Regions from separate parts of the Marinicellulosiphila megalodicopiae genome, predicted to be linked through region 3. Evidence: predicted binding sites of a transcription regulator. Region 3 holds the regulator's gene; each other region holds the start of a gene.
What was found. Region 3 encodes sigma-54, which starts transcription at its own class of promoters, with help from an activator protein. Its sites were predicted from a motif close to TGGCACNNNNNTTGCTNT; they were not measured.
Positions count from the first base shown of each region.

Region 1: the regulator sigma-54 is predicted to act here: its motif matches at 5,276-5,293, upstream of TYM08_RS04125 (CmpA/NrtA family ABC transporter substrate-binding protein).
Region 2: the regulator sigma-54 is predicted to act here: its motif matches at 4,901-4,918, upstream of flgJ (flagellar assembly peptidoglycan hydrolase FlgJ).

Region 1 covers NZ_AP023087.1:982,618-989,796, forward strand. The annotation lists gene purT (formate-dependent phosphoribosylglycinamide formyltransferase) at 1-554, shown strand, start outside; gene TYM08_RS04100 (IS30 family transposase) at 728-1,696, opposite strand; gene TYM08_RS04105 (GNAT family N-acetyltransferase) at 1,766-2,155, opposite strand; gene TYM08_RS04110 (hypothetical protein) at 2,230-2,430, opposite strand; gene TYM08_RS04115 (transposase) at 3,359-4,114, opposite strand; gene TYM08_RS04120 (hypothetical protein) at 4,187-4,345, opposite strand; gene TYM08_RS04125 (CmpA/NrtA family ABC transporter substrate-binding protein) at 5,480-6,844, shown strand; gene TYM08_RS04130 (ABC transporter permease) at 7,035-7,179, shown strand, end outside.
Region 2 covers NZ_AP023087.1:1,586,067-1,593,245, reverse strand. The annotation lists gene TYM08_RS06635 (DUF2339 domain-containing protein) at 1-1,404, opposite strand, end outside; gene TYM08_RS06630 (hypothetical protein) at 1,564-3,300, opposite strand; gene TYM08_RS06625 (rhomboid family intramembrane serine protease) at 3,302-4,708, opposite strand; gene flgJ (flagellar assembly peptidoglycan hydrolase FlgJ) at 4,967-6,001, shown strand; gene flgK (flagellar hook-associated protein FlgK) at 6,001-7,179, shown strand, end outside.
Region 3 covers NZ_AP023087.1:2,973,752-2,980,930, forward strand. The annotation lists gene TYM08_RS12820 (MlaC/ttg2D family ABC transporter substrate-binding protein) at 94-750, opposite strand; gene TYM08_RS12825 (KpsF/GutQ family sugar-phosphate isomerase) at 845-1,816, shown strand; gene lptC (LPS export ABC transporter periplasmic protein LptC) at 1,813-2,421, shown strand; gene TYM08_RS12835 (LptA/OstA family protein) at 2,418-2,939, shown strand; gene lptB (LPS export ABC transporter ATP-binding protein) at 2,936-3,667, shown strand; gene TYM08_RS12845 (RNA polymerase factor sigma-54) at 3,689-5,191, shown strand; gene ptsN (PTS IIA-like nitrogen regulatory protein PtsN) at 5,215-5,664, shown strand; gene rapZ (RNase adapter RapZ) at 5,670-6,521, shown strand; gene TYM08_RS12860 (HPr family phosphocarrier protein) at 6,524-6,793, shown strand; gene mgtE (magnesium transporter) at 6,894-7,179, shown strand, end outside.

The DNA of each region.
Region 1 (7,179 bases), 2.0 Mb from region 3:
CTATTGACGGCATTCATTTTTGCGCACCTATTGGGCACAGGCAAGAAAATGGTGATTATCAAGAATCTTGGCAACCAGCCGAAATGAGCGAGCAAGCTTTATTAGCAGCGAAACAAATGGCCGAAAAAGTCGTATTAGAACTTGGCGGATTTGGATTGTTTGGTGTCGAGTTTTTTGTAAAAGGTACGGAAGTGATTTTTTCAGAATTATCACCAAGGCCACATGACACAGGTTTGGTGACACTCATTTCACAAAACCAGTCAGAGTTTGCTTTACATGTACGAGCTATTTTAAATTTGCCGATCACCTATATTGAACAATTAGGAAACTGTGCGTCAGCCGTCGTATTAGCAAAAGGCATTAGCAAAGACATTGAGTTTGAAGGTGTGCAAAATGTATTAAGCGAACCGAATACCCAAGTTCGATTATTTGCAAAACCAGAAATAAATGGACCAAGACGATTAGCGGTTGTGCTGCATAAAAATGAAACCATTGAATCAGCAGTAAAAAAAGCAATTGAATTGTCTAATAACATTAAAGTGATATTGAATTAAAAAAACCAAAGAATAGTCAGTGAAAATAATTTCACTGACTATTAAGCTTTAATATCAGTTCAATAACGAGTTAAGCATTGATATTATCGCTTTGATTAAGTGAGTACATATTTAAATCATCACGTAACTCCCAGCCTTTATTTCGCGGATTCAAATCCGAAGTGCATCAAAATCTATGCAGCGAATGCTGCTTGATATTCATGCATTAAATCATATGGCGTTTCATAATTCAGTATTTTTCTTGGCCTTGTATTTATTTTTTTAATCGCACAATCTACCTCTTGCTGCTTAACAGTTTTAAAGTCAGTGAATTTTGGAAAATACTGGCGAATTAATCCATTTGTATTTTCATTCAACCCTCTTTCCCAGGAACTATATGGGTGCGCAAAATAAATTTCTGCGTTAAGTGCTTTACTAATTTCTTCATGTCCAGAAAACTCTTTTCCATTATCTGCTGTAATCGTGTGAACAAGGTCTTTGTAAGGTTCTAGTAGCCTAATTGTTGCCGCTGTTACATCTTTTGTACTTTTGCTTTTTACCTGTGCAGCGACTGTAAATTTTGTTTTACGCTCAACAATAGTAACTAATGCACCACTGTGTCCTTTTCCTATTATGGTATCAATCTCCCAGTCACCCACGCGGGATTTTAAATCAACAATGGATGGCCGATCATCAATACTGATTCGGTTTTTAATATGTCCACGTGTTGATTTTCCATTACGGCGTTTATCATATTTTTTTCCAACTCGACGAAGGTGTGTGTATAAATCACCACCTGCACGCTTATCTTTCCAAATATGAATATAGATGCTTTCGTGGCTGATGAGTGTCGCCTCATCTTTAAGAAGCCAATTTGAGATTTGTTCAGGGCTCCAATCCAATCTAATTTTAGTCTCTATAGTTAAGATCAATTCTTTAGTCATCTTTGTTGGTTTACAAGCATTTTTCCTTCGATTATCAGTCAATATCTGTGCTTGTTTGTACCGATAACCGCGTTCGCCTGTGTTGCGTTTAAGCTCTCGACTAATTGTGGATTGATTGACATTAATAATTTCTGCAATTTTTCTTTGTGAAAAATCACTTTTAATTAATGCGTAGATCTGGCATCTTTGTTCATAGGTTAGCTGTGGGTTTATACTCATAATCACTTCATCTCTTGCCGGAGAAAAAGATTATGAGCTTACCTTCAGCTGACCTCTTTTTCTACCTTGTTAGATGATGCACTTCGGATTTGAATCCGCGTTTTGCCAAAAAGCATTAGCTAAAGAATTACTTTTAAATACAAAAATATGAGTTTTTTGAATGCCTAGCTGCAAAAGTGAATCGATACAACTATTCAATAACTGTTCACCAAAGCCTTGGTTTCGATACTTAGGTAACACAAGTAAATGCTGTAAATAACCCCGTCTACCATCATGACCGCACATCACACAGCCAATAATCTTATCATCAATAACTTTAACAAAATTTAAAAGTGGATTACGTTCTAAATAAACCTGAGTACTCTCAAAAGAATCCGCTTCTCTTACAGTTACTCCAGGTGTGTTTGAAAATAGCTCAATTACTAACCCATGGTCGTGTATGGTCATTTCTCTTATCATAATTGTTCTTTTTAATTTTGTATGTGTGACTATGGATGGAGGGATAAAGACTTAAAACAAGGTGTTTTTAGTAATTATCTGGCAAGTTCAGTGAAAAATAAAGCTGTAAATATTAATGTGGCAATGGTGCCGCCCCATTTTAATACTGGCTGTAATTTACTCCACCATTCTTTTTTATCATCAGGTGTATTCATAGGAATTATTTCCCACCCAATTAAAGCAACGGCTAATGACACGCCGATATCAATTAATAAACTTAAACTATCTGCATTCATGGAGTACCTTACTTATAATTAATGGATCTTTTTGTGTGATACTGTACGAAGGGAAATATAAAAAAGCAAAGTGTTTTTATCGGATTTAATATGCTTATTTATTAGGTTTGTTTTGCAAGAGATATAACTAAGATATACCAAGACACACTGAATAAGCAACAAAACGTCACAAAACTAGGATGGCGAAATAACCGTATTAAACAATTATTTAAAAATGATTAATTAATTCAAAAAAATAATATTTAAGAAGGAGAATTATGCCAATTTTCAGAAAGAAACTCGTATCTTTAGAGGCCACACCATATTACCATCTGATAAGCCGCTGCTGTAGGCGATGCTACATTTTGGGTCTGGATTCGGTTACGAAAAAGGATTATTCACATAGGCAAGAATGGATTGAAAATCGTTTAGAGGAGTTGCCAACAATCTTTAATATAAAAATAGAATCGTATGCGATTATGTTAAATCAATAAAATATCTGGAATATTTTTTCATGAGCAAAGCGAACCTGAAGGGGGTAGACAGGATCTCTTAAGTATTTCCATTTAGTTGTATTTGTAGATCTTGATGCTTCTAAAAACCTGAGCGATCTTCAGGTAATCGAACGCTGGCATAAGGTTTACAAAGGCACAGTGTTAACTCAAAAATACGTTAAAGGTGAGCTTTTATCAGGAACAACAAGGAACAACAAGCAAGGAACAACAAGGACAGGCAACTAAATAAAAACCAATGACATCTAAAAATAAATAAGGCACATATTTTAGAAAATATGATGCCTTAACAAATTAATTTGTTAAAAAATAGATCACACAGAGGGAATTGCTACAATTATCGAGCATTGCTCAAATCGAAGGCGCAGGGAATTCAATCAAAATTTATTGATTCGAATAAAAGCTAATAAAATATGTATGAATAATAAAAAAGGAAGCTAAAGCCCAAGAACACTTAATGATTTCACCCAGCCACAAGCTCGCTTGAGTCCAAATTTAGAAAAATGCTGATCGATACTGGATGCTTTGCCAATTAAGTTAGCAAAGCTATTGTTGATATTCAGTGACGCATTTAAAAACAACGTTTCGGACAAATCGAGTCGAGTTAATATGTCGGGTAATTCACTATCGATTTTTCCTTTTTTACTTTCTGCACATTGTTTTCCTGTCCAGTCTACTAATTCTAAATACGCCTTAGTTGAAATTTGAATGTGGGTTTTACAGTGTTTTGAAAGAGGTAATAAATCATTCGGTTGATCTTTTACTAGATTAGAATGGTTTGATTTTTTAAAGCACTCACTTCTTTTTTTGATTGATGTATATTCAGATTCTTCAGGTGTTTTAGTCATTTGAGCGCGCACAGGATTTAAATCTACATAAACCATGGCGGCTAATAATCCTTCATCGTCTAAAATCGCTTTTGATTTATATCGACCCTCCCAAAATTTGCCTGTGCAGTTATCTTCAATATTTGAGAGTCTAGAAATCGGCTCATTAATATTTTTCATAAACCAACCAATATTAATCAATCGATTACGCCAAATTTCAACGGTTTCGGCTAGCAAAATACTTTCTTGTGGGTTGAGTTTAGAGCCATCTAAAAACGCTCTAGATATCATCGTACCCGTATACAATTGATGCCAGCGCTTGATTACCTCGGCAGCAGACCAAGACTCAGCCTGTTTAACGTTCACGCTAATCACCAAATGATAATGGTTATTCATGATTGCATATGAGGCGATATCAATTGCAAATATGCTGGGAAGTTACAATAAAATATCTTCAACCCATGCACGGCGATGCTCAAAATCTTGGTTGGTATACTCATCTTTACCGCACAGAAATGCGCGACGCACGCAACGGCAGGTAATTAAGTATTTTGTAGTAGCAGTATAATTTACTAGGCGTTTTCTCGCTTTTGTCATGTTGATTCCTAATTGATTAATCAAATGACAACAAATTCAATCCATTTGAATTATGTTGTCTTTATATTTATAAAATGATAGATCGATTGTGAGGGTTGTCAAATTATTTTAATTAGCCTGTCCTTTTTAGTTCATATTTTATGTAGGTTCCGGATGTATTCGGAAAAACTAAGCCAATCATTCAAAAAACAAAATTTGTAAAAAAACTCACAATGAATCCCGAGCCTACAGTGTAGAAAATAATCTTTTCTGTAGGTTCCGGATTTATTCGGAAAAACTATCCAGATCATTCAAAAAAAATTTGTTGAAACCCTCGGAATGAATCCCGAGCCTACAGTGTTGAAAATAATCTTTTATGTAGGTTCCGGATTCATTCGGAAAAAAACTAACCCAATGATTCAAAAAACAAAATTTATAAAAACCCTCACAATGAATCCCGAGCCTACAGTGTAAAAAATAATCTTTTATGTAGGTTCCGGATTCATTCGAAAAACTAACCCAATGATTCAAAAAAACAAAATTTGATGTCACTACAATACACTACAGGGAACCAAGGGCCTTTAATCATTTTAATAGAAACAACAGCTGGCGGGTTGTAAGCAATATTCTCAACAATCATTGCACGACCTTCCTTATCAATTACTTCAAGGTATAAATCCTTCTCAATTTTATTTCAATTAATGAATAGGATTTAGGAAATGGATTCCAATTAAGTCTTATTGAAAAGTCTTGAGTGATATCAAAAAGAGACGCTTGTCAGGATTTAAGAGGAGGTGCACTTTTTTAGCGCACCAAAATGAAACTCGATTCATTTTTTTATTGTTTTTAGCGCTTTAAAATTCTAAATAATTAGAAGGTTTTAAAATATTATACGCTATAACCCTTTAAATATGGCTGTTATAGGCTGTTTATAATGTTTTTAATTTAACTTGGCATAGTAAATGCTTTTGTATATGAGATTTGAAAAATTCTACTTTTTTATCAATGGCGATAGAAAGGTCAAAAGCAAAACGAAGTCGTTTTGTAACAAGCAAAGACGCTTATTCGTTACTTCTTAATTGAAGTGGGCGAATAGGCGTTTTTTTTTGGCTAAAAAAAGCCATCAATTAAAAAATTAAATAACGAGGAAATACCATGAAGTGGTTAAAACCGATACAAACAGTTTTATTAGGTGCAGCAGTGAGTGTGTCATTCAATGCAAATGCAGAATTAGGATACCCAGAAAAAGAGGAGCTAACATTTGGTTTTATTAAACTGACCGATATGGCTCCAATTGCCATTGCCTATGAAAATGGATACTTTGAAGAAGAGGGTTTGTATGTGACGATTGAGGCGCAAGCTAACTGGAAAGTATTGCTAGATGGTGTGATCGATGGTCGTTTAGATGGTGCACATATGTTAGCAGGACAGCCAATTGCTGCAACGATGGGTTATGGTACGAAAGCTAATATTATTACGCCGTTTTCAATGGATTTAAACGGTAATGCAATTACAGTATCTAATGATATTTGGGCACAAATGTTACCAAATATTCCTAAGCAAGCAGACGGAAAACCGGTTCATCCTATTAAGGCAGATTCATTAAAACCGGTTATTGAAAAATATAAAGATGAAGGAAAGCCATTTAATATGGGTATGGTATTTCCTGTATCCACACATAACTACGAGTTACGTTATTGGTTAGCAGCAGGTGGAATTCACCCTGGTTTTTATGCGCCACATAATGGTGATACTTCAGGAAAAATTAGTGCAGATGCATTTTTATCTGTCACACCACCGCCACAAATGCCTGCCACTTTAGAAGCTGGAACTATTTATGGTTACTGCGTGGGAGAACCTTGGAATCAGCAAGCTGTATTTAAAGGTATCGGTGTTCCAGTTGTTACGGATTACGAAATCTGGAAAAACAATCCAGAAAAAGTTTTCGGAATCACAGAAGAGTTTGCTGAAAAATACCCAAATACAACGATTCGTTTAACACGTGCATTAATTCGTGCGGCAATGTGGTTGGATGCTGAAAATAATAAAAATCGCCCAGCGGCTGTTAAAATTTTATCGCAATCAAATTACGTGGGTGCAGATTACGAAGTGATTGCAAATTCAATGACAGGCACATTTGAATATGAAAAAGGTGATAAGCGTTCAGTACCTGATTTCAATGTGTTTTTCCGTTATAACGCAACTTACCCATATTATTCTGATGCAGTTTGGTACTTAACTCAAATGCGTCGTTGGGGGCAAATATCTGAAGATAAGTCTGATCAATGGTACGACGATTTAGCAAAACAAGTGTACCGTCCTGATCTATATGAGTTAGCTGCACAATCTTTAATAGATGAAGGGTTAGCAAAAGCATCTGAATTTCCTGATTTTAAAACTGAAGATGGTTACCGTGACCCTCAAAAACATTTCATTGATGACATTGTTTATGATGGTAAAACTCCTAACGCTTACATCAATAAATTCAGTATTGGTTTAAAACAAGGGGACAAACTTTAAATAAAAATGACACTTATTAATTAATAGAAGAATTAATGGAAGCATTAATAATAAGTGTCAAAGGCTTTAAGCAGTAGCGTTTAACCTGCCCGGAAAAATGCTGCTGCTTTATTTATAAGATGTAAATCGAATCTTAATTACTAGAAATGTACTGGAAATAACGATTCAAATAAGAGGTTAGATATTTATCATGACAACTGAAACAATAATTGAGACACCTAAAAAGCAAAGAATTGCTGATTGGTTTAAAGCGTTAGATCGTAATACACCGTCAATTATTAAAGCTATTTTAGCGCCATGTATTGGAATATTAATTTTTTTATTGGTTTGGTCTG
Region 2 (7,179 bases), 1.4 Mb from region 3:
AATAAAGATACTGATTAAATAACCTAAAAACATCACCCAAGGCAACAATCTTAAAACGGAGTTAGCTCTATATATAAACAATAAAATTGTAAACATAGGCAACCAAATCAATAGTGAACGCGTCCAATTAGGCTCATAAATAATTGAAATGCATTGCGCAATTAAAATACCACCAATGGTTATTATTGGTAGTAAATACAGCTGACATCCTAATGTTAATTTTTGAAAGACATTTGTCGAAACTTGATCTGGTTGAATATTGATTGGCATAAAGCATTGCATTAATGAATAATTTGCATAGGGTATTGAGACAAACAAATATAATAAACCGGTCAAATATAGATGACTAAAAGGCGTTAAAAAATGAGTAAACGTCAGTGCCCACCAAATTAAAGCACCCACTAATACTAAAATATGCAACCAAGAACGATTCACTTTTTTAATTAAAAATTGAGCCGATGCGCTGATCACAAGAATATAAATTAAAATATCATTAATACCGCCCTGAGAATCACTACCAACTAATAATGGAACAACCATAGCACCAATGATTCCCATAACCGCTAGTATAGGCCCATATACAAGCGCTAAAGCCATAGTTAATAATGAAATGACAGCCAACAATAAAAATACAATCAATGATGGGAACATATCGTACATTCGCAACCCTGCTAAAATGGCAGCGTACATAGTGATACTGCCCGCACCTGCTAAAGCAGAGATCGATGCTATTACTTGTTTGGACTTTTTCATCCAATAATATGCCCCAGCGTGAAGTATCAATCCAAACATAATAGAAAAACTAATTCTTAAAGCTGGGCTTAAATAACCTTGATCCATTGAATATTTAACTAAAAACACACCCGCTATGGCAACACTTAAACCACCAACACTCACCATCCAATTTGTAATGACCCAAGCGACAAAGTGCTCAATTGCATTAGGTTGATGAACCTTTGACTCAGTTGTAGAGAATAAGCGGGATTGTTGAGACGATTTATACGCTTGGGAGGTGTTTACTTCTGATAGTTGTAAACTATTTTCTGAAGGATTTTTTTTGACTTTTTCATTAAGGATCGGTTTTGGCAATAGTTGTTCATCGTCAACCTTTGTCGTTTCATCTATTAGTGTTTGAGTGTCACTTAAATTGGTTATTAAGTTTTGTATTTGCTCAACTTTTTCAACTTCTTCAACTTCTTCAACTTCTTCAACTTTGGATTCAGAAATGGATTCAGAATTGGATTCAGAAATGTTTTTTAATTTAAGTTGTGCAAGTTCACTCTCTAACTGAAATAGTCTTAGTTTTGTTTTTTTATGATCAAAAAAAACAATCCAAGCAAAGATAACTCCTAACAATAAGGCTCCTGTAAAGATAAACCCAAGTAATCCTAATAATTCAAACACGCCCTAACCTTAATTTTAAAAAGAAAGATCTTATCAGCTGAATGATTTTTGCACTACTTCAATATTAAAATCTGTGAAGTAACGATTTGGAAAATCAGCAAAAAATGAGTTTACAATAAAAATTGAGCGCATTTTTAAACTGAGTAAGGCATTCGGATATTAATTAAATTCGATTGGTGAGAAATCATCTTGATATTTATTGGTTGATTTGGACGTATTCGATCGTTTTGATGAATCTGAACCTTCCTCTTTTTCAGTTGACTCGAAATCAAAGGGGGACGTGTGAACTTTTGAAGTTGATGATTGATCAGTTTCACCCTCTAAAGTCAAAGGCGCATCTAAATCTTCTTGTTGCTTTAAATAATTTTCAGGTGAGATTTTGAGATTTCTAGAAAGTTCATTTCTTGCTTGTTCCATATCTTTTTTTGTAAGTTTGATTTTATCATCTAACGATTCTGATGTTTGATTACGCATGGTTTCATTTGTATTTTTAATTGCAGCTATACGAGTATCAGTAACAAGTCCTTTACGATCAACTAATGAATCCTGACCTTTTTTCTTTGAAATTAGCGCCTTCAAATGCGCTCTTACTTTTTTACCCGTTTCTTCCTGTCCTGGTATAAATATCAATGCATCATGTAATAATTGAAATGCTTCAATTAAATCCGGATCGTCTTTGTGTAAATTTTGGACGCCATTTAACAACTTCACACATTGAACATTATTCCCCCTCTCATAACATGCTCTAGCAACAATTAATTTATTTTGTAATAAATTAATTTGAAAAGAACCCGTCAACTCTAATATATTTCTATAGGTTGAATAAATTCGTTCATTCCGGTGAGTTTTTATAAGTAGATTTAAATATCTTCCACCAAATTTAGACATTTGATCTGATGCATGGCAAGCCATTAAAAATTCAAAATACTTAGTATGTAGATGATAATCCTGTGGGGAATCTTTTATACCTTGATCAAATACACTAACAGCATGATTAAACAATCCTTCTTTTACAAAGATATTTGCCTTAGCTAATGCTCGTTGAGCCGGAGTTCTTTGATCCTTATCGCTATCATTTAACATGGATTCTTGCTTTAGAAGCTTACCTTGGTTTTCATAAACCATATAACCCATAATATGAAACGCAACTATTAAATAATAAATACCCACGCATGCCGATAAAAAACTGGAAGCTTGAGGAAACACTAAAGATATCGTTGAATTCAATACTTCAGCGGAACCGATCATGACAAATATAAAACCTAGAAACACAAGATACTGTAATCCCAATTGAACGGCAGCGTGAATGACATTCATTGGATTTAACGCTTCAACTAAGGAATCTGTCAAAGCTAACACCATAACGATTGCTGGCAATAATAGAAAAATGGCAAACGTAACAATTGCTGCAAGTTGATAATTGATCACATCAAACATAAATTTAATGACAAAAGCCAACACCACAAAAAGACCAATTACTTTTAATGCCAGTACAAAGCCACCTTCAATCGCATCTATTGGATCAGGTGGGTTAAACTCTCCCATGGCGGTATGTTTAAGACAGGTAAATAAATACTTAAATAATGTGCCAAACACAATCAAACTAAGAATAAATTTAAATGGCAATGAAGGAATCAAACCCGATATCAAAACAAACAATGCAATGACACCTAAAGTTTTAATATCTAATGGATAACGAAAACTGGCTTGAAGTCTACGCCAAAATGGTTTTTTTATTTGATTTTGTTTCACCTGTTGCATATGGCTATTACATTTAAAACAGCGGTTTTCGTCCAAATATTCGCTCACATCTGTACATTGGTCACAACAATCCACATTACAAACTTTGCAAAAATAGGTCGCGTCTTTACTTGGGTGGTATTTGCAATGAATCATGTTACATTCCCTGAGCGTGAATAGATTGAGCTAACTTTAAGTATTTTATTCGTTTAGGTTGATTATTTTGTTCAGCAAATTCTTTAGCTAGTTTTTGTAGTAATGCAATAATCGAATCGTCATTTTTGTTTTCTACTAGATGTACAGTAATTTCTTCAGCGTGTTGTAAATCTTTATAATCGCATAAACGCCACGCTAATCGGCGTAACTTTTCTAAATCCATTTGATTTTTTACTTCTGAATTATTTGACCAAATATTAGCAATTGTAGGTAAATTTTTATTTTCGATTTTCTTTTGCGATAGCAAATTTATAGCAAGTCGTGTTCTGCTATTTTTAGCCTCTTGCGTCTGTTGCAGACCAAGCATATGGTAATGAATTAACTTTAAATTTTCATCGTCTTCATATTCCATTTGATAAGTACGAATTAATCGACTTGCCTCTTTAAATCGATAAGCTTCAATGCGATTATAAATAGCATCAAGTTTTTGCAAACGCTCAAATTCAACATCATCTTCTTCGATATATTCGATATCAATTGTTTTAGGATATATTAATTGCACTCCCCCCAAACAAATCGCACCAGTTACAAACCCACCAGCATGGGCCATAAACGCGACATTCGATCCTTCCATAGTCAAATATTGATAGATTTCATTTGCAATATAAATGGGTAAAATTAATAACGCGGGTGCTTTAAAGTATCCAACGAAAAAATAAAACCAATAAAAAAACTCTATCTTTTTGAGTTTAAAAACAACAAGATACATTGCCATCACACCAGAAATGGCCCCTGACGCACCAATCAACGCAGTAGTACTATTTAAATCAAATAATGCAAAAGCGAATACAGCCCCAATGCCCGAAATCATATAAAATAATAAAAAACGTAAATGCCCAATAGCTGCTTCTACTGCAAACCCACACAGTACCAAGAAAAATAAATTACCCAACAAGTGAAATATATCCCCATGTAAAAACATATGAGTAAATACACGAGTGATTTCGAAATTACTGGGTATATAACCAAATGACGATGCACTGTTTGATAATATTAATTTTTGAATTTCATCTCTTTGATAAAAATAATTATCATATTGCCATTGATCCATTTCAATATAAGAATTTTCCTTAAAATAAATATAAAACTCATCGTCAAATAAAATTTCGTAAGGAGTGATTTGATCCACTGAATCATAGTAATCAGGATAATAATCAAAATAAGCAGATCGTTCATTTGCAAAAAAATTGGTTTGTCCTTGAGTGTATTGATGTAAAGCATCAGAATATTTTTTAGCATCTTGAGTTTGATACAAAAAAAATACAGCAATATTTAAAAAAACAATACTCATTAACACTATTGGCGCACGCAACCAATCTAAGCGTTTTTCAGTAGGTAATAGAATCATGCACTTTTCCTAAGTTAAATTTTAAATCGCTAATTTACGCATTGTGACAGATTTCACATTATTTTCCAACGAGTGAAATTCGATTCACCCTATTCTACCAGCGTTTTATCTAACTTAATGTCCTTTAACTGTAAATTAAATGCTACTTACCGTATGGATATTTTATTTTTACACTCATTGAGTTTAATTATTAGGAACAGCTTTTGCTTTGGAAGATATATCTTTGACAATCTGCCCACAGCGGCAAAAGTTGGCCACATGACAGCAAATATTGACCGTGCCTTTGTCTACAATGACTTAGCAGGATTAAACAGCTTAAAAACACAAAGTAAAAGTGATGAAGATGGCGCTTTACAACAAGTGGCAAAGCAATTCGAATCAATGTTTGTGAACATGATGCTCAGCTCTATGCGCCAAGCAAACGAAGTATTAGGTAAAGATTCTATGTTTAACTCGCAAGAGACGGATTTTTATCAGGACATGTATGATGAACAATTAAGTTTAACTCTGTCCCAACAAGGTGGATTCGGCGTTGCTGATGTTTTATACGAACAATTAAAATCAAAAGCATCAAGCCCTGAAGATTTAGCATCCATTCAATTAAATACTATTGATGAAGCAAATCAAGGCTTTAATCTTGGTGACAACTCCATTCGAACACTGAACGATAAAGATTACAAAGGATTAGATCATTATAAACATTTAAATCCATTGGATATTTTTATTAATAAACCCAAACTTGGAAAAACCGATTCAACCGCTCAAGAATATCATGAAAAACGCACCATTGACTCACCTATGGATTTTGTAAAAACACTCTGGCCAATGGCAAAAGATGCAGCAGAAAACTTAAATATCAATCCTAAAATTTTATTAGCTCAAGCAGCATTAGAAACCGGATGGGGTCAAAAAATATTTAACAATAATGATGGAGAAATAAGTTTTAATTTATTTGGTATTAAAAGCAAAGATTCATGGGAAGGCAAAACAGCAGAAGTCATGACTCATGAATATGAAAACGGAATCAAAAAAAATGTAATGGATGAGTTTAGAGTCTATGATAATTTTTCTGAATCGTTTAAAGATTATGTTGAATTTATTAAAGGCAGTGAACGTTATCAAAATGCCCTAGCCAACCCAAATCAATACATTGAAAATATTCAACAATCTGGGTACGCAACGGATCCTAATTATAGCCAAAAAATTCGCGCCATCTCCAAAAGCGCCATGTTTAATGAAATGATTTTGGCGATGGATATCTCAAGCAGTGATACTGATAAAGGAGAGTTCTAATGAGCGTTTCTTTATTGAGTATCGGTATTTCAGGCTTGCAAGCCAATCAAAAGCAACTTGCAACAACTGGGCATAATATTTCAAATGCCACAACCGCAGGCTACACAAGACAAGAAGTGGTAACTCATACAGCCAATGCTCAATACACTGGCGCAGGCTATATTGGCGCAGGGGTGGAAGTCACTCAAATTAGACGCATTACAGATGAATTTTTAACTGCCGAAATTCGCGACAGCACTCAAAGTTTTAATTCTCTGGAATCTTACGAAACCAATGTCGAACAGATAGATCGATTAATGGCGGATGAACGAACGGGTTTGACTCCCGCATTGGCTGAATTTTTTGCAGCAGCACAATCCTCGGCAGATAATCCAGCTTACATTCCAACAAGACAGGTATTTATTGGACAAGCTCAGTCATTAGCTGATCGATTTAATACCATTCATGAAAAACTCAATTCACAAAACGAAGTCATAAACGGGCAAGTGTTGGCATTAACAGATGAAATTAATGTGCTTGCAGAAGGCATTGCTGAGTTAAATCAAAGTATTGCATTTTCAACAGGGAATTTAGATTACAAAGCGCCTAATGACTTACTAGACAAACGAGATGAATTGGTAAGAGAGTTATCCGAAAAGATCAATATTGAAGTAATTGATAACGATGGTATTTACGATATTTCAATAGGTAATGGGCAGTCATTGGTTTTGAAATTTGATACAGGACGGTTGGACACCATTGCTGGAGATACTGATCCATCAAGAAAAGATGTCACGTTCACTTCTCCTACTGAACAATTAAATTTAACTGAAAAAATTACTGGGGGACAACTAGGCGGATTACTTACTTTTCGTGCTCAAATGTTAGATACCTCTATGAATGCCCTTGGTCGTGTTGCCATTGCTATTTCTTCTGAATTAAACGAACAACACAGACTAGGCTTGGATCTAGATGGGAATTTTGGTGAGGATATTTTTCAAGATTTAAACGCACCTGAATTAACTCGTGATCGTGTTCAAGCAAGTAGCGAAAATCAAATGCCCAATGACAGAATACTAAGCGTAGAGATCACCGACAATACACTGCTGACTACTTCAGATTATGAATTGAAATTCACTGGCCCAAAAGATTTTGAATATAAAGTAACAAGAATCAGCGATGATACCGTTGTAAAAGAA
Region 3 (7,179 bases):
AACGACCAATTTTAGCTTTTTTGAAACAAAAAAAACACATACCTGAAAAGATATGTGTTTTTTAAATTAGTTCTATTTATTTTTAATTCGTTATTATTTGTCTCTAAAGCTGGTTTGCTCGTAAGAATCTTGAGTGGTTTTTACCCATGCATCGATGGCCGCATCTAAATCATTATCATTATCTGACATCACTTGATTAAATTGATTGGCGAACATAATTCCCAAATTGATACCGTTAAATTCAATGTTTTGAATCAACCATGCCTCATTGCGCTTTGAATAATATAAAGACTGAACCATTGGATATTTAGGCCCATCAGGTGAAATAACATCTAAGTAAATACGTGTATTTTTATAAGTATTTTTTTGATTATCACGACTTGAAACAATTTTAACGTCATAACCAACAAAATTAACCATGCCTGCTGCATAAGTTTGAACCATTGAATGAGTAAATGCAGTAATAAAGCGTATTTTTTGTTCTCTAGTCGCATCCTTATAAAAACTGCCCATTACTTTAGTTGCAATCTGTTGAAATCCAATCACCGGTTTTAATTGCTCTATCATGATATCAATGAATTCTTGTTGATTTTCGATTCCACCTGAAGCACCAATATTGCTTTCTATGGTAGATAGCACCATATTAACACCATCTTCTACTGCTTTTTCAGCAGGTACAATCTCTGTTTCTGCCCAACTAAATGAAACCAAAGCAAGCAATGTAGATAACGCGATAATTATTTTTTTCATTTTTTATATTCCTGTAGATCGATAACTGGTTCAGCAAAAGCTTATATTAAGGTATCATCAAGCTCAACTACTAATATGACACTTATGAATTTTTATGACTAATTTCGACTTCTCAAAAAGCGCGCTTCGAACTATTGATTTAGAAGCTAAAGCCATAGCATCATTATCGCAAAGTATAACTGAAGATTTCCTGAACGCCTGCCAATTAATTTTAAATTGCCAAGGGCGAGTAATTGTCACTGGTATGGGTAAATCAGGACATATTGGCAATAAAATGGCCGCAACCTTTGCAAGTACTGGCACTCCATGCTCATTTGTCCACCCAGGAGAAGCCAGTCATGGTGATATGGGGATGATTACAAGCAAAGATATTGTCATCGCACTTTCTAATTCAGGTGAAGTTCAAGAAGTGGTATCTATTATCCCATTATTAAAAAGAATGGGAGTTAAATTGATATCTATCACTAGTAAAAATGATTCGACCCTAGCTCAAGCCAGTGACTTTCATTTAAATAACCAAGTGACCCAAGAAGCCTGCCCTTTAAATCTTGCGCCGACATCAAGTACAACGGCGACATTAGTGTTAGGTGATGCATTAGCTATAGCATTAATGGAAGCACGTGGTTTCAGTGCCGATGATTTTGCGTTTTCTCATCCTGGCGGTTCTTTGGGTAAAAAACTACTATTAAAAGTCAGCCAAATTATGGCCACCGGCGATCAAATCCCTAAAGTATGCTTAGGGGATAGCTTTACTGACGCATTGTTAGAAATGAGCGCAAAAGGCAAAGGTATGACCTGTGTAGTTGATGCTCAGGATCAACTTGTTGGTATTTATACAGATGGCGATTTAAGACGCTCAATTGCACAAAATATATCATTTCACGAATCGTTAATTGATGAAGTAATGCACGCTGCGCCAAGTACAATATCCATGGAAACTTTAGCCGCTCAAGCTTTATTTCAAATGGAAGAAAAAAGTATAACTAGCTTAATTTGTGTCGATTCAGATCAAAACATTGCTGGAATTATACATTTACACGATTTAATAAGAGCGGGGGTTGCGTGATAACAAAGTCTCAATTTTCAAAACTTTTTATTTATGGCATCATTATTTGTATCAGCTACACATTAATTGTATTTAATTTTAAACAATCAAATATCAATGATACTGATTTAATTCCTAAAAATAGCGCAAGTGACATTAAATTGAGTGCAATCAACATATATCAGACACAATATGATGAAATAGGGGTAAAAAAAATCGACATCAAAGCTGAAGTATTTACTCAATATAATTCAAACAAACAAGAATTTTCAAACCCTCAGTTTTATTTTTTCTCAAAACAACATAACCAAAAAAGCCAGTCCTCTGTTTTAAATTGGGTCATTACTTCAGATCAAGCACAAATCAACCAACCAAATATTATTGAAGTGATTGGAAACGTAGAAGGTAATCGAACAATTGGTTCTGAAATTTCTTTTAATACTGATTGGTTAAATTATGATGTCATCAATAATACTGCATCTAGTGATGCGGACATTATTATTTGGCAACAAGATAATACAACTGAAGCGACAGGGTTCGATGTTAGTTTGATTTCAAATAAAATCGATATCCAACTTCATAATAACGTAAGATTTAATGTTTTAGAAGGCGACAACTCATTATGACTTTTAAAAATAAAAAACACTTCTGTTCACTACTTAGATCATTTTTTTTAATTGTGTCTTTTTTAGTAATCAGCCCGGTAATTTTTGCGCAAACATTCCAAATTCTTGCAAAATCAACAAGCATCCGCGAATTAGAAAATGAGCTTTTAACCATTCATTTAAAAGCAGTAGCAAGCAATGCGGAAATTAAAATAATTGGAGATATTTTAGAAGATCACCGCGATCTAGAAACCAGCACCACTCAATTTTTGGATGTAAAAGGCAGCCCTGCTCAGATTGAATTAACCAATGAAAAACAACAACGCATCGTTGTTACTGCTGATCACATTACCTATGAAGTCATCACAGGGCTCATTATTGCTCAAACCCATGCCAAAATCACTTTTGGCACCAACTACACTAAAGGTCATAAAATCACCTATGCACTTGATGGATCAACTAGGGAATGTTCAAGTGACCTGTCCAAGCCCGATAGTTTTTGTGAAACGGTTTATGATTCACAAGAGATAGTGCAATGAGTACACGTACTTTAATCGCTAAAAATTTAGCAAAGACCTATTCCAAACGCCCGGTTGTTATTGATGTGTCTATTGAAGTTGAACAAGGGCAAGTTGTCGGTTTACTAGGTCCCAATGGTGCGGGGAAAACTACATGTTTTTATATGATAGTAGGTTTGGTGAATCAGGATAAAGGTCAAATTTTCATCAATAATATAGACATCAGTCAACAACCAATGCATATTCGAGCTCAAAAAGGGCTAGGGTACTTACCTCAAGAAGCATGCGTTTTTAGAAAATTATCAGTTGAAGATAATATTTTAGCTATACTTCAAACAAGAAAGAATTTTAGTAAAACTGAACAAAAACAAAAGCTTGAATCATTATTGAATGAGTTTAATATTCAACATATACGTAAATCGCTTGGCATGGCATTGTCCGGCGGAGAAAGAAGACGGGTTGAAATTGCTCGTGCATTAGCGATGGATCCTGCATTTATTTTACTTGATGAACCCTTTGCAGGTGTCGATCCTATTTCTGTAAACGATATTAAAGATATCGTCAAACAATTAAGCAACAAAGGCATCGGTGTGTTAATTACTGATCATAATGTGCGAGAAACGCTTGATATCTGTGAAAAAGCGTATATTGTCGGTAATGGTCACATTATTGCTAGTGGCGATGCAAACAGCGTTTTGCAAAACCAATTAGTTAAAGATATTTATTTAGGCGAACAGTTTACGTTGTAATCAGAGTAATTATAATAAAATATGAAAACTTCACTTCAATTAAAAATGGGCCAGCATCTTACGATGACTCCCCAGCTTCAACAAGCCATCCGTTTATTACAACTTTCCACGCTCGATTTGCAACAAGAGATCCAACAAGTACTTGAATCCAATCCAATGCTTGAAGTAAATGACGAAGAGCCTTCTGCAAATAACAATGAACAAGATCAAAATTCACAAAAAAGTGCTGAAAATGAAATATCCGAACCCAATAAAATAGAAGAAACAGATTCACAATGGGAAGAAAATATCCCTGACGAATTAGCGGTTGATACTTCATGGGACGATATTTATCCAAATCTACCCACAAATATGTCAGCACCTTCTGGTGACGATATTAATTTTGATAGCTTTCGAAGTGAAACTGAGGATTTACAAGATCACTTATTTTGGCAATTAAACTTAACCCCGATGAATACTCGTGATCGAATCATTGCTGAATCGATAATTGAATCCTGTGGAAATGACGGATATTTAAAATCCACAATTGAAGAAATTTTCTCAGGCCTTTCAAATGAATTAAATGAAGAAGGTATGAATGAAGAACAAATGCTTGAATTAGATGAACTAGAAGCCGTTCTTCATAGGGTGCAACAATTCGATCCACCTGGTGTGTGCGCCATAGATTTAAGTGACTGCCTAACAATTCAACTAAAGCAACTGCCTCTTCAAACAGAATATTTAGAACAAGCGAAATTGATTGTTAAAGACTTCCTTCCTCAATTAGGTTCTCGTGATTATCAAAACATCTTACGTAAAACAAAATTTAAAGATACTGAGTTGCAATCTATTTTAGTACTCATACAATCGCTTAACCCTCGCCCAGGGGACAGTATTTCCGAAGACCAAGCCCAATATGTTGTTCCAGATGTATTTGTTCGTAAAGATATCGAAAACAATAAATGGCTAGTAGAATTAAATCCAGATATCGCGCCAAAATTACACATTAATAGTGGGTATGCTGAGTTAATCAAACGTAATGATGCTTCAAGTGATAATGATTATTTAAAAACAAATTTAAGTGATGCCAAGTGGTTTATTAAATCTTTACATAGCAGAAATGAAACGTTACTTAAAGTAGCAACAAAAATTGTTGAACATCAACGTGGATTTCTAGATTATGGCGAAGAAGCTATGAAACCATTGGTATTGCATGATATCGCACTTGATGTCGACATGCATGAATCCACCATTTCAAGGGTTACTACTCAAAAATACATGCACACCCCAAGAGGTATTTTTGAATTGAAATATTTCTTCTCTAGCCATGTTTCCACTGCAAATGGCGGAGAGTGCAGTTCAACGGCGATTCGAGCAATGATTAAAAAAATAATCAGCGAAGAAAACACAAAAAAACCTTATAGTGATAGCAAATTAGCAACATTATTAGATCAGCAGGGAATTAAAGTTGCACGAAGAACCATTGCAAAGTATCGTGAAGCGATGCATATTCCACCTTCAAATGAACGAAAAAGTTTAATGTAACGGATTGAGTTAGTGACTGTATTATGATTCAACTTAAAAATATATTAACGGCCGAAAGAACCTACATCATGGATCTTGGCTCAAGTAAAAAACGCGCAATTCAAAGTATTAGTCATGAAATTGCTAAAAATTGCACACAATTAAATGAAAATCATATCTTTGATCATTTAATTGCAAGAGAAAAACTTGGAAGCACTGGATTTGGAATGGGTGTTGCCATGCCACATTGCCGCTTAGATAACTGTGACAAAGTGATCGGAAGTTTTTTTAAACTTTCTGATCCTGTTGACTTTGATGCACTTGATAGCCAAAAAGTCGATTTGATTTTTGTATTACTTGTTCCAACTGAAGCCGCTAATGAACACCTTCAAACCTTGGCAGCAATTGCAGAAAAATTCAGCCAAGCCGATTTTTTAAGCGCTTTAAGAGACTGCAATGATTCTTCAAAAATTTTTGAACTATTAAGTAATTAATTATTATGAAATTAATCATTTTAAGTGGTCGTTCAGGTTCAGGTAAAAGTACAGCATTACAAGCATTAGAAGATGCTAAGTTCCACTGTATCGATAATTTTCCAGTTTCCATGCTGTTGGATTTACCTAAAAATTTACAAGAAAATGACGACATTCAAAATCTTGCATTGTGTATCGATGCGCGTAATAGCGCAAAGTCATTAAAAAAATTCGCTCATACTTATAATGAATTATCTCAAGACATCGATACTGACTTAATTTTCTTAGATGCCGATCCTCAGACATTATTTAAACGATTCAGCACAAATCGTCGACGCCACCCCTTAACAAATGACAATACCTCCTTATCTGAAGCCATTGAAATTGAAAAATACATACTCAAACCGCTTGAAGATTTTTCTCAATTAAAAATCGACACATCAAAGTTAAGTGAACAACAACTCAGAACAGTGATACGTGACAGGGTTATTAAACACGAACAATCTCACCTTTCTCTGCAATTTATCTCATTTGGGTTTAAACACGGGGCTCCCACCGACGCTGATTTTGTATTTGATGTACGCTGTTTACCTAATCCTTATTGGAATCCCGATCTTAGAAGTTATACAGGACAACACCAGCCTATCATTGACTTTTTATCGGAACAGCCAGAAGTAAGTCAGATGTATGTTGATATTTTTAGCTTCATTGAAAAATGGATACCTCAATTTGAACAAAATAATCGATCTTATTTAACAGTTGCGATAGGATGTACAGGCGGCCAACACCGTTCTGTATATTTAGCAGAAAAATTAACTAAGGGCATGCAAACTAAACATGTAAATGTTCAAGTTCGCCACAGGGAATTAGGACATTAATTTTGATTGAAGCAAAAATAGAAGTCATCAACAAACTTGGATTACACGCCCGTGCAGCGGCCAAGTTGGTCGGAGTAGCAAATCAATTTAGCTCAAACATCCTTCTAGATAAAGCAGGCAAAACCGCTAATGCAAAATCTATCATGACTGTAATGATGCTAGGTGCAGCTAAAGGCACTATTTTGGATGTGAGTGCTGAAGGAAAAGACGAACAAGCTGCAATAGATGCCATAAAAACCATATTTAATAATTATTTTGATGAAGGTGAATAACCCAGCGTTATTTCCATATTCATAGATTCTTTTTCTTTCTCTTTATTCTGCTCTTACAAATCGCTACACTTACGCGTTTTTTGCCCACTACACTTCAATTATGCCATCTCATTTTGAACAATCGCAATTAGAACAATACTCTTTACTTCTAAATCAATCGATTCTCGAAGAAAATTTTGCTGCTTTCAAACAATTAACCGAACAAGAGCTTAATCCTTCAAATTTAGCTTATATAATTGAATCCAACCCAAGTAATCAAAGAATTGCCATATGGGAAAATTTAACAGAATCGATTCAATATGAAATCATTCCTTATTTAAATGATGAATTACAGGCATCATTTTTAAAAAACCTTTCCCCCGAAAAGATCAAAACCGCCACGCAAG